3 regions of the Sinorhizobium sp. P24N7 genome follow, and region 3 is predicted to be linked to each of the others. Evidence: predicted binding sites of a transcription regulator. Region 3 holds the regulator's gene; each other region holds the start of a gene.
The links. Region 3 encodes LexA, which represses DNA repair genes until DNA is damaged. Its sites were predicted from a motif close to TGTTCNNNNTGTGTTCNG; they were not measured.
Positions count from the first base shown of each region.

Region 1: a site for LexA is predicted at 3,453-3,470, ahead of ACFHWW_RS01130 (DNA recombination protein RmuC). Genes of this name have one in related genera too.
Region 2: a site for LexA is predicted at 1,755-1,772, ahead of parE (DNA topoisomerase IV subunit B). Genes of this name have one in related genera too.

Region 1 covers NZ_JBHMIW010000001.1:242,176-246,947, forward strand. Annotated here, with positions in the region: gene dapE (succinyl-diaminopimelate desuccinylase) at 1-250, shown strand, start outside; gene ACFHWW_RS01110 (hypothetical protein) at 237-833, shown strand; gene truA (tRNA pseudouridine(38-40) synthase TruA) at 1,035-1,778, opposite strand; gene fmt (methionyl-tRNA formyltransferase) at 1,778-2,713, opposite strand; gene def (peptide deformylase) at 2,829-3,353, opposite strand; gene ACFHWW_RS01130 (DNA recombination protein RmuC) at 3,503-4,708, shown strand.
Region 2 covers NZ_JBHMIW010000013.1:192,651-197,422, forward strand. Annotated here, with positions in the region: gene ACFHWW_RS22825 (FAD-dependent oxidoreductase) at 1-612, opposite strand, end outside; gene ACFHWW_RS22830 (alpha/beta hydrolase) at 760-1,695, opposite strand; gene parE (DNA topoisomerase IV subunit B) at 1,888-3,948, shown strand; gene ACFHWW_RS22840 (GNAT family N-acetyltransferase) at 3,964-4,434, opposite strand; gene ACFHWW_RS22845 (hypothetical protein) at 4,706-4,772, shown strand, end outside.
Region 3 covers NZ_JBHMIW010000014.1:43,376-48,147, reverse strand. Annotated here, with positions in the region: gene ACFHWW_RS23220 (hypothetical protein) at 142-423, shown strand; gene ACFHWW_RS23215 (hypothetical protein) at 471-818, opposite strand; gene ACFHWW_RS23210 (calcium-binding protein) at 1,216-2,295, shown strand; tRNA gene ACFHWW_RS23205 (tRNA-Cys) at 2,342-2,415, opposite strand; gene lexA (transcriptional repressor LexA) at 2,634-3,350, opposite strand; gene ACFHWW_RS23195 (hypothetical protein) at 3,559-3,723, opposite strand; gene ACFHWW_RS23190 (helix-turn-helix domain-containing protein) at 4,200-4,472, opposite strand.

The sequences.
Region 1 (4,772 bases), on a different contig from region 3:
CAACAACGCGCTCATCGATTCGCTTTCAGGTGCCGTGGAGGCCGTCACCGGGCGGCAGCCGCAGCTGTCGACCACCGGCGGCACATCGGACGCGCGCTTCATCAAGGACTATTGCCCGGTCGTCGAATTCGGCCTCGTCGGCAAGACCATGCACATGGTCGACGAACGCGTCGCCCTTGCCGATCTCGAAACCCTGACCGGGATCTACGAAACCTTCATCGCCCGCTGGTTCGGTCATGCCGCTGCTTGAGGAAGTCCTTGTCTATATCAAGGGGCTGTGGCTGCTGATCCAGGGCAACCACGAAGGCTATCGCTGGCTGGACATCAGCGAGAGCGGGTTGTGGCGCTCCTTCACGGCGATCCTCTGGACGCTGCCGGCGCTGGCCGTGGGCTGGGCCTCATGGCGGCTCTATTATCTCTCGGTGATGCCGACCGGCACGACAGTCGGCATCGGCTTCTTCGGGAAGCTTCTCGCCGTCGACCTGGTGAGCTGGCTGCTGCCGATCGTGCTGATTGCCGTCCTCTCGCGCCCGCTCGGCTTTTCCGTCCTGGTGGTGCCGGTAATCGTCACGACCAATTGGCTCCAGGTCCCGTTGACCTATGCCATGGCGGTACCGGCCGCGTTGCTGCTGGTCATACCCGGCAGCGCCGGTATGGCAGCCCTGTTGTGGCTTCTGCTGCTCGTCGCCAGCTCCGCGCTGCTCTTCCGCCTCTTGCGGACCGTTACCGCCAAGCAGAACCTGCTCGCCGCCGCCCTTGCCGCGATCTTTCTGCTGTCACCGCTGATGATCATGCAGTTCCTGCAGCGCCTGCTCGGCTTGATGCCGGGTTGAGCGGCGGCGTTCGTGAAAGCCCCTCATCCGCCTGCCGGCACCTTCTCCCCATATGATGGGGAGAAGGGACAAGCGGCATGCTCTTCGCGCTCCGTGCAGCCGCTTGCGTGAAAGGTGAACCGAGCGAGCGCCGCTTGTCCCTTCGCCCCGCGTGCGGGGAGAAGGTGGCCGGCAGGCCGGATGAGGGGCTGCTGTTTCCAGCTAGTAATCCACCCGCATGAAGTAAAGCCCGTCCGGCGGGGCGACCGGGCCGCACGCCTTGCGGTCGCGTGCTTCGAGTGCGGTCTGCAGGTCATCCGGCGTCCATTTGCCCTCGCCCACGAGCTTCAGGGAGCCCGCGAAGGAACGGATCTGGTTGTGGAGAAAGCTTTGTGCCGTGGCGCGGATTTCGATGAGCTCGCCCGCACGGGTCACGTCCAGCCGGTCGAGCGTGCGCAAGGGGCTCGTCGCCTGACAGTGGGCCGAGCGGAAGGTGGTGAAATCGTGATGGCCGACGAGGCGCTGCGCCGCCTCGTGCATCGCGTCGTGATCGAGCGGCTTCGGCACCCACCAGGCGCGCCGCGCCTCCAGCGCCAGTGGCGACCGGCGGGAAACGATCCGATAGAGATAATGCCGGCGGATTGCAGAGAAACGCGCATCGAAATCGCCGGGGGCTTCCGCGACATCGAGGATCGACACCCGCTCGCCGGCGAGCGCCAGATGCGCGTTGAGGGCGTTTTGCAGCGTGTACGACTTCCACTCGCGCGTGAGATCGAGATGCGCCACCTGCCCCCTGGCATGAACGCCGGAATCGGTGCGCCCGGCGCCGCGGATCGAGACCGTCTCGCGGGTGAGCGACAGGACCGCCTTCTCGATCGCGCCCTGGATCGAGGGACCGTTGTCCTGCCTCTGCCAGCCGACATAATCGGAACCGTCATATTCGACGGTCAGGCGATAGCGGGGCATCAGGCGATCCTCGCGCCGGCAGCGATGGGCGTGCCGCGCAGGAAATCGGCCGAGGCGAGCGCCTTGCCGCCCGCACGCTGCAATCTCGTCAGCCGCACCGCGCCTTTTCCGCAGGCGATGCTGAGAGTACTATCAAGCACTTCTCCGGGATCACCTTTCCCTTCCGACATCTCGGAGCCAAGCACCTTGACGCGTTCGTGGCGGCCGGCAATGTCGAGTTCGAACCAGGCGCCGGGAAAAGGCGAGAGGCCGCGGATATGGTTGTGCACCTCGGCCGCCGGCCGGGAGAAATCGATGCGGGTCTCTTCCTTCGAAATCTTGGCGGCATAGGCGACGCCCTCTTGCGCCTGCGGCGCGAGCGGAAGCTCGCCGGCCTCGAGCTTGGCCATGGCCTCCGTCATCAGCACCGCTCCGACCTGCATCAGCCGGTCGTGCAATTCGCCGGCCGTCATCGTCTCGTCGATCGGAACCGACTGCGCGAGAGCGACGGGGCCGGTATCGAGCCCCTTGTCCATTTTCATCACCATCATACCCGTCTCACGGTCGCCGGCCATGACCGCCCGCTGGATCGGCGCCGCCCCCCGCCAGCGCGGCAGGAGCGAGGCATGGCCGTTATAGCAGCCGAAGCGGGTGCCGGAGAGTATTTCCTCCGGCAGCAGCAGCCCGTAGGCGACGACGACCGCCACGTCCGCACCGAAATCCCGGAAGGTCTGACGGTCCGCGGCGTCCTTGAAGTTGACGGGCGTCAACACCGGAATGCCGAGGCGCTCGGCAGCCTGATGCACGGAGGATTTCTTGAGGTCGAGGCCGCGCCGGCCGGCCGGCCGCGGCGGCTGCGTGTAGACGGCGGCGATCTCGTGACCCGCCCCGGCGAGCGCCAGGAGCGTCGGCACGGAAAATTCCGGCGTGCCCATGAAGATGATGCGAAGCGGCAAGTGGCGGCCTCCGTCTCTTTCGATTGCCCGTGAGCGGGCGGCGGCTCCAGGTTGAATGCGGCCGCGACGCTAGATCACGATGTTTCAGGCCGGGTCGACCTAAGACATGAACGGATCAGATCGCCTTTGCGCCGCGCGTCTTGGCCGCCTTGGTGAACCTGCGAATCACCATATCTCGCTTGAGCTTGGAGATGTAATCGATGAACAGGACGCCGTTCAGATGGTCGATCTCGTGCTGCAGGCAGGTGGCGAGCAGGCCCTCGGCCTCGACCGCCTGTTCCTTGCCATCGCGATCGACATACTCGACCGTGATCGCGGCGGGTCGCTCGACCTCGGCGTAATAGTCGGGGATCGAAAGGCAGCCTTCCTCATAGACCGAACGCTCCTCGGACGAGCGGACGACCTTCGGATTGATGAAGACGAGCGGCTGTTTCTCCTCTCCCTCCTTCGTCACATCCAGAACCAGGAGGCGCTTCGGCACGCCGATCTGTATCGCGGCGAGACCGATGCCCGGCGCGTCGTACATGGTTTCCAGCATATCGTCGGCGAGCCGGCGAATATCGGCGTCAATGGTCTCCACCGGTGTCGACACCTGGCGCAGAACCGGATCGGGAAGAATGATGAGCGGCTTGATCGTCATGTCGATCCCCATAGCCGATCTTTCCCTCGACGCGCAAGAAAATTGCCAATGCGAAACCCGTGGCGCTCCAAGTGGGAACGACCGGCACGCGAAAATGTATGTTCTCGTTTTGATCTGGTTTTCGCACGCGAATCTGTTAGTCTGCGGCCATGGAGCCCATCCCCTTTTCCTTCGATCAGCCGCTGTTCCTCGTCGGCGCCCTGCCCGTCACGGCCGGCCTCCTCGTCACAGCCGCCGCCCTTCTCGTGGTGCTGTTCTCGGCCATTATGGTGCGGCGCGCCCGTTCGGCTCGCGCGATCGACCGCGAAGAGCAGATGTCGGCGCTCATCGCGGCGCAGACGGAGATGCAGGGACGGATCGCCGCCATGACCGAGGTGCTGGGCGCCCGGCAGGCGGAACTGAACCAGTCGCTCAGCCAGCGCATCGACGGAATGACGCATCGCATCGGCGCCTCGATCAGCGAGCAGACGAAGGCGACGCACGAAAATCTGCGGCGGCTCCAGGAGCGGCTCGCGGTGATCGACAACGCGCAGAACAACATCCAGTCGCTCGCCAAGGATATGGCCGGGCTGCAGAGCATCCTCGCCAACAAGCAGACGCGCGGCGCCTTCGGACAGTCGCGCATGGAGGCGATCGTCGCCGACGGCCTGCCGATGGGCGCCTTCGCCTTCCAGGCGACGCTTTCCAACGGCGCGCGGCCGGACTGCACCATCCGCATGCCGAACGGCCAGCCGCCGCTGGTCATCGACGCGAAGTTTCCGCTCGAGGCCTGGAATTCCATGAGGGACGCGGCGAGCGCCGAACGGCGGCAACAGGCCGCGCAGGCCTTCCGCCGCGACATGGAGGTGCATATCCGCGATATCTCCGGCAAATATCTCCTGCCGGGCGAGACCCAGGATACGGCCTTCCTCTTCGTTCCCTCCGAATCGATCTTCGCCGAAATCCATGAGCATTTCGAAGCGATCGTCCAGAAGGCGCACCGCCAGCGGATCGTCATCGTCTCTCCGTCGCTCCTGCTCCTCTCGATCCAGGTCATCCAGGCGATCCTGAAAGACGCCCGCATGCGTGAGCAGGCCCACCTGATCCAGGGCGAAGTCGTACGGCTGATGGAAGATCTCTCGCGTCTCGATGAGCGCGTACGCAAGCTCCAGGGCCATTTCGCCATGACGCAGAAGGATGTCGAGGACATCCTGATCTCCTCGGACAAGCTGACCCGTCGGGGCGCCAAGATCGAGGCGCTCGAGCTGCAGGCCGAGGGCGATCCGAGACAGGGCGAAAAGCCGGGCGACGGCAGCGGGCGCCCGATGGACGGGCGCATAGGGCAATTGAAGCTGAGAGTGGTTGACGAGGACTGACGGCGTCGGGCACTCTCCGGCAAATGCGTGTGTCGCCCGAAACCCTGCAGCGGTTTGGAATGAC
Region 2 (4,772 bases), on a different contig from region 3:
GGCTCGTTCGGCCAGCGTGAAATACCGATCGAGGCTGTCGAAGCGATGCACGTGCCGCTGGACATGCGGCGACGGCACCTTCATCAGCCGAAGCTCGACGTCGAGGATCAGCCCGGTCAGTCCCAGGCCGCCGATCGTCGCAGCGAAGAGCTCTGCATTCTCCTCGGGCGAGCAGACCAGGCGTTCGCCCGTCGAACGCAGCAGGGTCAGGCGCCGGACGTGATTGCCGAAGGAGCCACGCGCATGGTGATTTCCGCCGTGGACGTCGTTGGCGACGGCGCCGCCGACGGTGACGAGGCCCGTCGCCGGCGTCACGGGAAGAAAAAAGCGGTGCGGGACGGCGCGCGCGAGCAGGTCGGCAAGGATAGCGCCGGCCTCACAGCGAATGGTCCCACTTCCCGGATCGAAAGACAGGATGCGGTTATGCCTCCTGCTTGCGATAAGGGTCCCAAGTTCATTGCGGCAAACGTCGCCATAGCTCAGGCCATTGCCCACGGGAAGAAACGCCATGGGGCCCACCGAGCTCATGCCGTCCTCGTAGTCATCGGGTGAAACGGTCGGTTGAGAGCGGTTTCCAAACCGCCCTGCGTTCTCGGAATCGTCCATCCTCATTGCCGCCGTCAACTCCACAACCGATCGCGTTAGTCTAGAGCGGGGTGAGGAAAAGTGTGTGCGGTTTTCCGCCCGCATCCCGCTCCAACTTCTTGGAATCGATCACGTTCATGTTTTTAGGTCGACCCGACCTAAAAACATCGTGATCTAGCGGTCGAGAATCCAGTTCAGCGCCTCTCGCCAGTCCGTCATCCTGATCGGAGTTCCATGCGAACCTGTTTCGAACAGGACGAAGCGGGCAGGATAGTCCTTCGATCTGAGGCTGCGATAGAACGCGATCTGGGACTCGGCCGGATAGACGCTGTCGCGGCTGCCGTGGCTGAAGAATATCGGCAGCCGCGCCCCGTAGGCGGCACTTTTGCGAAAGTCGGGGTCGGCTGGACCGCCCATGATCATCATGCCGCCAAGGGCCGAGACGGTCGCCTCTTGGCGGGCTATGCCCCAGCAGATGAAGCTTCCCATGGAGGCACAGGAAAGGACCACCGGCCGGCCGCCGGAGCGCTCCGCGGCGAAACGGATCAGAGCCGAAATATCCGCTACGCCCGCAGCATCGAAGGACCTGACGCTTGGAGCGTAATAGGTACCGCCATTGACGACAGTCAGATTTTTGAGGCGATTGAAATTGCCCCCGAACGAGAAATCATTGGCACCGAGACGGCGGTCTCCGCCGCGACCATGGATGAAGATCACGGTGAATGCGGCGCCGCGATCGGGGCCGACGCGAGTGACGTCAAGCCCCCGCTCTCCCAGAGCGAGCGTCTCGTTCACCTGGACGCTCTTGACACCGAGCGACACGTAAGCGCGCTTCACCCGTCGCTCGGGTATCTGGTCGCGCTCGTTGATGTCGCGGAGCTCCTGGTAATCGACAACGCGGAAGTCGCCGCCATCCGCCTCGTGAAGCAGTTTGCTATAGCGAAAAAGCGCATCCTTGTAGGGCTCAAGGGGTTCGGCCCTTGCGGAAACGGCAAGGCTCGCAAAAAGAAGTGCGCCGATCAGATGCCGTATGGAGAAAAGAATTGTGGACATGGACACCCGATCGGCTCCCTCGTTCGGCGCATGCCTTGCCACCGGCGCCTCGGCCAAGCAACACTGGCGCGGCAAATCTGGCTCATTAAAGGGTATTTCTTCCTCCGGGGCATCGAAATTCGCCTTTTGTTCGCTCTTCCGGCGAGACTCTGGCAGAATTCCGGTGATTCGCGCGACAAAGGATGGCGGCCGCGCCGCGGTCTTGCTATGGCCTAGCCGACACTTAGACAGGAACGATCTGAACGCTTCATGGACGACAGCAGCGACCTTTTTTCCGCTATGCCCCAACAGCCGAAGCCGGCGGATGCCGCGCCACGCAAGCCCGCGGCCCCCGTCGCCGGTAACGAAGCGCCGCGCCCCGCACCCAAGACGAGCGACGGCAGCGACTACGACGCTTCGGCAATCGAGGTGCTGGAAGGTCTGGAGCCGGTCCGGCGCCGTCCAGGCATGTATATCGGCGGGACGGACGAAAAGGCGCTGCATCATCTGTTCGCCGAAGTCATCGACAACTCGATGGACGAGGCGGTCGCGGGGCACGCCAACTTCATCGATGTGAGCCTGGACGCCGACGGCTACCTGACGGTGACCGACAACGGCCGCGGCATCCCGGTGGAGAACCACCCGAAATTTCCCGGCAAGTCGACGCTCGAAGTGGTGATGACGGTGCTGCATGCGGGCGGCAAGTTCGACGGCAAGGCCTATGAGACTTCCGGCGGCCTGCACGGCGTCGGCGTTTCCGTGGTCAACGCACTGTCGGACGACCTTGAAGTCGAGGTTGCACGCAACCGGCGGCTCTATCGCCAGCGCTTCTCCCGCGGCATCGCGCAGGGCGGCCTCGAAGACCTGGGTGACGTACACAACCGGCGCGGCACCAGGGTCCGCTTCCACCCCGACCCGCAGATCTTCGGACCGCATGCCCGCTTCGAGCCGGCGCGGCTTTTCCGAATGGCCCGCTCCAAGGCCTATCTCTTCGGCGGCGTCGAAATCCGCTGGTCCTGCGATCCGGCGCTCCTGCCGGAAGGTTCGGAAATCCCGGACAGGGCCGTGTTTCATTTTCCCGGCGGCCTCAAGGACTATCTGGCCGCCACGCTCGGCAAGGAATTCACCGTCACCCGCGAGATTTTTGCCGGCAAATCGGAAAAGTCCGGCGGCCACGGTTCGCTCGAATGGGCGGTCACCTGGTATGGTGGCGACCAGCAGATCCATTCCTACTGCAACACCATCCCGACACCCGAAGGGGGAACGCACGAGGCGGGCCTGCGCATTGCGCTGACGAAGGGGCTCAAGAACTACGCCGAGCTCACCCAGAACAAGCGCGCTGCGATCGTCACCACCGACGATGTCATGATCTCCGCGGCAGGCATGCTCTCGGTCTTCATTCGCGAGCCGGAATTCGTCGGTCAGACGAAGGACAAGCTGGCAACGGTGGAGGCGCAGCGGATCGTCGAAAACGCGCTTCGCGATCCTTTCGACCATTACCTCGCCGACAATCCGGCAGAGGCGGCCAAGCTTCTCGACTGGGTGGTGGAGCGCGCCGAAGAGCGCGTACGGCGGCGCAAGGAAAAGGAAGTCAGCCGCAAGACGGCGGTCCGCAAGCTGCGCCTGCCGGGCAAGCTCGCGGACTGCGCCCAGAATACGGCGGAAGGTGCCGAACTCTTCATCGTCGAAGGGGACTCGGCCGGCGGATCGGCCAAACAGGCGCGCAACCGCGCCAACCAGGCGATCCTGCCGCTGCGCGGCAAGATTCTCAACGTCGCCAGCGCCGGCCGGGAGAAGCTCGGTGCCAATCAGCAGATCGGCGATCTCGTCCAGGCGCTCGGCTGCGGCACGCGCTCGAAGTATCGCGAAGAGGACCTGCGCTACGAGCGCATCATCATCATGACCGACGCCGACGTCGACGGTGCGCACATCGCATCTCTTCTGATCACCTTCTTCTACCAGGAAATGCCGGAGCTCATCCGCGGCGGCCATCTCTATCTCGCCGTGCCGCCGCTCTATCGCCTGAGCCAGGGTTCCAAGACGCTTTATGCCCGCGACGACGCGCATCGCGAAGAGTTGATGCGGACGGAGTTCAATGGCCGTGGCAAAGTCGAACTCGGGCGATTCAAAGGCCTCGGCGAGATGCTGCCCGCGCAGCTCAAGGAAACCACGATGGACCCGGCCAAGCGGACGCTCCTCAAGGTCGAAATCGACGATGTCGACTTCGAGGGTACCCGCGATGCCGTCGACAGCCTGATGGGAACGAAAGCCGAGGCCCGCTTCCGTTTCATCCAGGAGCGCGCCGTTTTTGCGGACAACCTGGATATCTGAAACGCGTGATCGCCCTCACGGCTCCTGCCGAACCGGTTTTTCCATGAACAGGCTCAGCGGATCCGGCAGATAGGTGCCGAAGGGCGGGCGCTCCACGTAGCCGGATGCCCTGTACAGGCTGATCGCTTCCGGCTGATGGATGCCGGTCTCAAGACGGATCGCCGTCAGACCGAGCTTTGCCGCTTTGGCTTCAAGGGCCGATACGAGCAGCTTGCCAATCTTCAGCCCCCTCGCCTCCGGGTCGATGAACATCCGCTTGATCTCGGCCGTACCGTCGCCTGCTTCGACGAGGCCACAGCAGCCGACGATTTCGCCGTCACGTCGAGCGACGAAAAAGGATACGGCCGGCTGCTCCAACTGAGACAGATCGACCAGATGATTGCTTTCGGCCGGATAGAGCGATGCCGCATAGGCGTCGGACAATTCGAGCAGGCGGATGACGGCCGGCTGGCGCGGCGACTCTTCGGCGATGGTTACGGCGGTCATTTCAGTCTCTCCCCATGCACGATCGTAAGCTGGATGTGAGCTTCCAAAGGAATCCATTCGGTCCCGCGCCGGAAGCGCCCGGTTCCAACGCTCTAACGCCGAAGGACGCCGGGACCAATACGCCAAACGACGCAAGTTCGCAGCTATCACAATCAATCCGCGTGACGGTGAGAAACAATTTGTTTCGGGGCTCGCCGGCTTTGCCCTTCTTTGGAGAGAATCGGACGGCCATAAACAGGGACTCGCCATCATCTGAACGGAAAACGTGACCATGAAAGCCGCCCTGATCGTCATGACCATTCTCGGTTGCGACGACAACGTGACCCAATGCCATTACA
Region 3 (4,772 bases):
CATCTGCGCCGCAGAAGTGAGGCTGCTAATACAAATGCTTTTCCGATTTGCCAAGCGGTTTTTCAAAAAAAATGTCGGTAGGCGGTTGCCGCCCTGTGGAGAAGGCACCAACTGTGGGGTCATTGGTACGGAAGAAGAGTGATGGCGAAGAAGCATTTTGGCATCGATCCCAAGACGCGTGAGATTGTGCTCGGCAAATGGCGGATGAGCCTGCCCAATTCGCCGGCATTGCGCGTGCTCATCGGCGTTCTGCTCGTCTTCGGCGGTCTGCTCGGTTTTCTGCCCATCCTGGGCTTCTGGATGGTTCCTCTGGGCCTGCTCGTGCTTTCGCACGATATTCCCTCGATGCGCCGACGGCGGCGCAAGCTGGCCGTATGGTGGGCCCGATGGCGCAGCAAGCCGAACTCGTCCGGCAGGTCCTGAGAGGTGGGCCTTGCCAAGAGTCCCGCCAGCATCCGGATGCACGCATTTCAGTCGTCGGAATTGCGCGGCTTTCGACGCCGTTTGGGCAGGAGGGCGACAATGACGCAGGCGAGGACCAAAGCGACGGGCCAGAAATCGGTCGCCTGATCCCAACTCCACCTCCACATTTCATAGCCCTCCAGGTGAGGCGGCAGCAGCTTTGCGCTGATCTCGAAATCACGTTTCTCGCGGCCGTGAAAGTGTCCGATGGCGAAGGCGAGGCCGATGATCAGCGCCAGCCTTCTCGGCGCAATCGCCACGAACAGGAGGGCGACGACTGCTGCAATACAGAAGCCCTCGACCACATGCCCGAGCCAATCGAAGTGGCGCTGAATGTAGCCCCAAGGAATATCCATCACGTCGCGCTTCGAGTGCCGCCCTCCCGATGAGGCCGGCCGACGGACCGCTATATCACAACCGCCGATCACGAGACCACACGATCCTCGAGGTTTCGCCCTTCGCGGACGTCTTCGGGAGCGTGGGCGAGCTCGTCCTTCTTCCAGTATCCGGACGCTGAGTGTCGCCGCAAAGTACAACTTGTAGTTAATCCAAAGTGGTCAATAGACAGGAACATCACGTTCGGCAACATTGGAGCGCTTTCAGGAAAAGGGTGTAACGGTCTTCCGTAGGAAGTCGGTATTTTCATAGCGTTAGCTCGTCACTCCGACGGAGCCCGACGAAGTCGGCGCCGCGAAGGCCGTCCGGGTTTCCCAAGACGAGCATCGCCTACTTTACAGCACTGTGGAGAGAAAAATGGCGCATCTGATCGGTGGCATCGCCCCTTGGCTCGGGCTGGACAACCACATCTTCGGAACGAACGATCCGGATATTATCTTCGGAGACCCGTTCACGACCGGCAATAGCCTAGGAGTCTCCGAAATCGGCGGCTTCCTGTCTTCGGGGCAGGGTGGCCGCGACAGCCTTGACGGCCTTGGGGGCAACGACACGCTCTTCGGCGACGCTTGGACGATCTCCAATCAGGGGCGTGGTGGCGACGACCAGCTCGACGGCGGCGCCGGCGACGACACGCTGTACGGCGATGCCTTCCAGATCGATGCGATTGATTCCGCTATCGTCGCCGGAGGGAATGATCGTCTCTCGGGCGGCAAAGGCAACGATACACTCTATGGCGATGGCTACGATTGCCTCAGCGGACGTGGTGGAGACGACTGGCTCGACGGCGGCGCCGGAGACGACAGTCTCTCGGGCGACGCTTTCTCCCTGGGCGATTTTTTCGTTGGCGGGAACGATCGACTCCAGGGCGGAGAGGGCCATGACAAACTCTACGGCGATGGCCTCGACCAGGGCGTCGTGGAATCCGGCATTGGCGGCAACGACCACCTCTATGGTGGTTCGGGCAATGACTTTCTCGTTGGAGACATTCTTTTCTCACGTGGCGGCAGTGGCGGCGACGACCTGCTCGACGGAGGCAAAGGCAATGATGTCCTGTATGGCGATGCAGAGGTCGGCGTGGACACCGCGGGTGGGAACGACCTCTTGATCGGCGGCACCGGTAACGATCAGCTCTGGGGTGATGGTCGACTGACCGCAGGCTTCGCGGTCGAGACCGGTGCCGATCAGTTCCTGTTTTCACGAAACAGTGGTCGGGATGAGATCTTCGACTTCGAATTGGACAAGGACGTCATCCAAATCGCTGGCTATGGCTACGACGACTTCGCTGATTTTTTGCCCAACATCGGCAACGATGCTGACGGGAACGCTGTCCTGCAGTTGAATGGCACGGTCGATCAGGTCACTCTGATCGGCATCCACGCTGCCGACCTCAGCGCTGCCAACTTCGTCTTTGCGGGCGCGGAGTTCGCCTTCGTCTGACGCAGGTAAGATTTGTCGGTAACAAAGCTGAATAGGGGTGGTTTTTTGGAGGCCTCGCCCGGAATTGAACCGGGGTACAAGGATTTGCAGTCCTCTGCGTCACCACTCCGCCACGAGGCCTCTACGATTTGCGATTTTCAAATCGTGGCGCGGATTTAGAATGATTGCCCGCAATCCGCAAGAGGGTACATTTGGAATAGGGTCTTTTTTATTCTGTATAAATATGGCTTCGGTTCTGTGGAGGCGTGGCCATAGCGCCCCAAGGCGCAATGCGCCCACTTCTAACGCTTTGAAATTGCGTACTTCCGTGGGAAACGCCTGCACACCTCGTCGGGAGGCTAGTGGTACCGCCGGATGAGGCCGACAAGCCTGCCTTGGATCTTGACCCGATCCGGACCGAATATCCGTGTCTCGTAAGCCGGATTGGCGGCTTCGAGCGCAATAGAGGCGCCCTTGCGACGGAAACGCTTCAGAGTTGCTTCCTCGTCGTCGATCAGGGCGACGACGATATCCCCGGGGGTGGCAGTGCTTCCGTTCCGGATGATCACCGTATCGCCATCGAGGATGCCGGCCTCGATCATCGAATCACCCTTGATCTCGAGAGCGTAGTGCTCGCCGCTGCCGATCATTTCGACCGGTACGGAAATATCGTGCATGTTGTTCTGGATTGCGGAAATCGGCACGCCGGCGGCAATGCGGCCCATGACCGGGACAGCGACCGACGCGATCTCGGCCGGGGGCGCTGGTTTCGGTGCGGGGGGCGGGGCCGCAGGCTTGCCCAGACTGCCTTCGATCACGCTCGGCGAAAAGCCGCGGCGGACCTGCGAAGCGCCGGCATATGCCTCCGGCAGCTTGATGACTTCGAGGGCCCGCGCGCGATTCGGTAGCCGGCGAATGAACCCGCGCTCTTCGAGTGCGGTGATCAGACGATGGATGCCCGATTTGGAGGCAAGGTCCAGGGCATCTTTCATCTCGTCGAAGGACGGCGGAACCCCGGATTCCTTCATTCGTTCATGAATGAACAGAAGCAATTCCTGTTGCTTGCGGGTCAGCATGGCGTCACTCCAGAATCGCGAAACAAATCAAGAACAGAACCTATCTGTTCCATATGTGTTCCGCAAGTGCCTAAAATTCCGTGAATACCGCTTGCTGCTGAATGCCTGTCCGCTTTCCATCCGGCGTGCGATGGCGATCGCTCGGAATCTGGGGGCAGGGGCGTACGCTCACTTACAGCGGCCGGCCCAGTCGCTCGCCTACGCCATGCTAATAGGCAAGCCGCAGTCCGCCCGGCGTAAGAACGTCGAATTCAGGCTCGGGATAGGGCCCGTACCACTGGGTATAGGTCGTGTTGGTCGAGCCTGTGCTGGCGCACCCCGAAAGGGCGAAGAGGGAAAAAATTACGGCTGCCACCAAAGATTTAACAGGCATGTTTTTCTCCACTCGCGGGAGTTGCCCAGACCTCGAACGGGTCAGACTAAAACTTTCTCTCAAATCAGCTTTTTTGGCAAGCGCAGCCGAGCCTCGGCATCGACCGAGCCCTGGCAGCCTGACGTCCGGCATCGGTCGAAGTTGCCCCAGGTAAGTTCTGTCACCTAGGTCTCCGGGCTGAACAAAAGAGGGGAATGGTGGACCGAACGGGAGAAAGTACGAACCAACTATGGCTGGCGGTCGTTGAAATGTCGTCGTGGGTGGACGTCTTAAAACACACGAGCCTACGTTAGGATCATTCGCGGCTCCGGCAAACGCCCCGGCCTCGCCGATAGTGCCGAAGCACATTGCATGCTGGACGCTCCACAAAGTCGAGACGCCGAATCAGAATCGATACCTGTGCATTGCGCAACTCGATCCACGGCCGGCGATCTGCTCGCATCAGAGCTTCCGGACTGACATCGTGATCTACTAGCCTAGAGGATTTTGATATCCATGCGTGGAGGGTCCGGACGCCAGCGGACGCCCCCTCCCACAATCTCGCCACTCGTTTCGGAGTTCACAGCGATAAATTGGACGTTGTGGGTCTCGAGTGCCGTCCGCAGCTTGTCGCTGGCTTTGGCGGTTAGCGGCTTCTTTTCAAGCTCGAAGTCGCTGAGCGCTTTTTGCGTCACGCCCGATCTGTGCGCAAGTTCGAGCTGACTCCACCCGAGCAGGGCTCGGGCCGCACGTATCAGATCAGCCGTCAACAACGTCGCCATGGCGTCGAAAAACCGGCATCCGGCATCCATGTCAATTAATACGTACTGTACGAAAAAAAGACTCTGATTTACGGTAAAAAACACCTATATAAGGACATCGATCAAACGAATCACGGGGCCGACCGCTGCGGTCAGTGCGGTTCCAGCCATCCGGGTTGCGGTGCCCAGGGAGGCCTCAAGGCGAGGTGTTAGATGCAAGACGATTTTTTCAACAACTGGTTCGGCGTTAGCCGAGCCGACCTTGTTGTCCGTTTTCGGTCCCTGGCCGACGACCTGGAAGTTATTGGC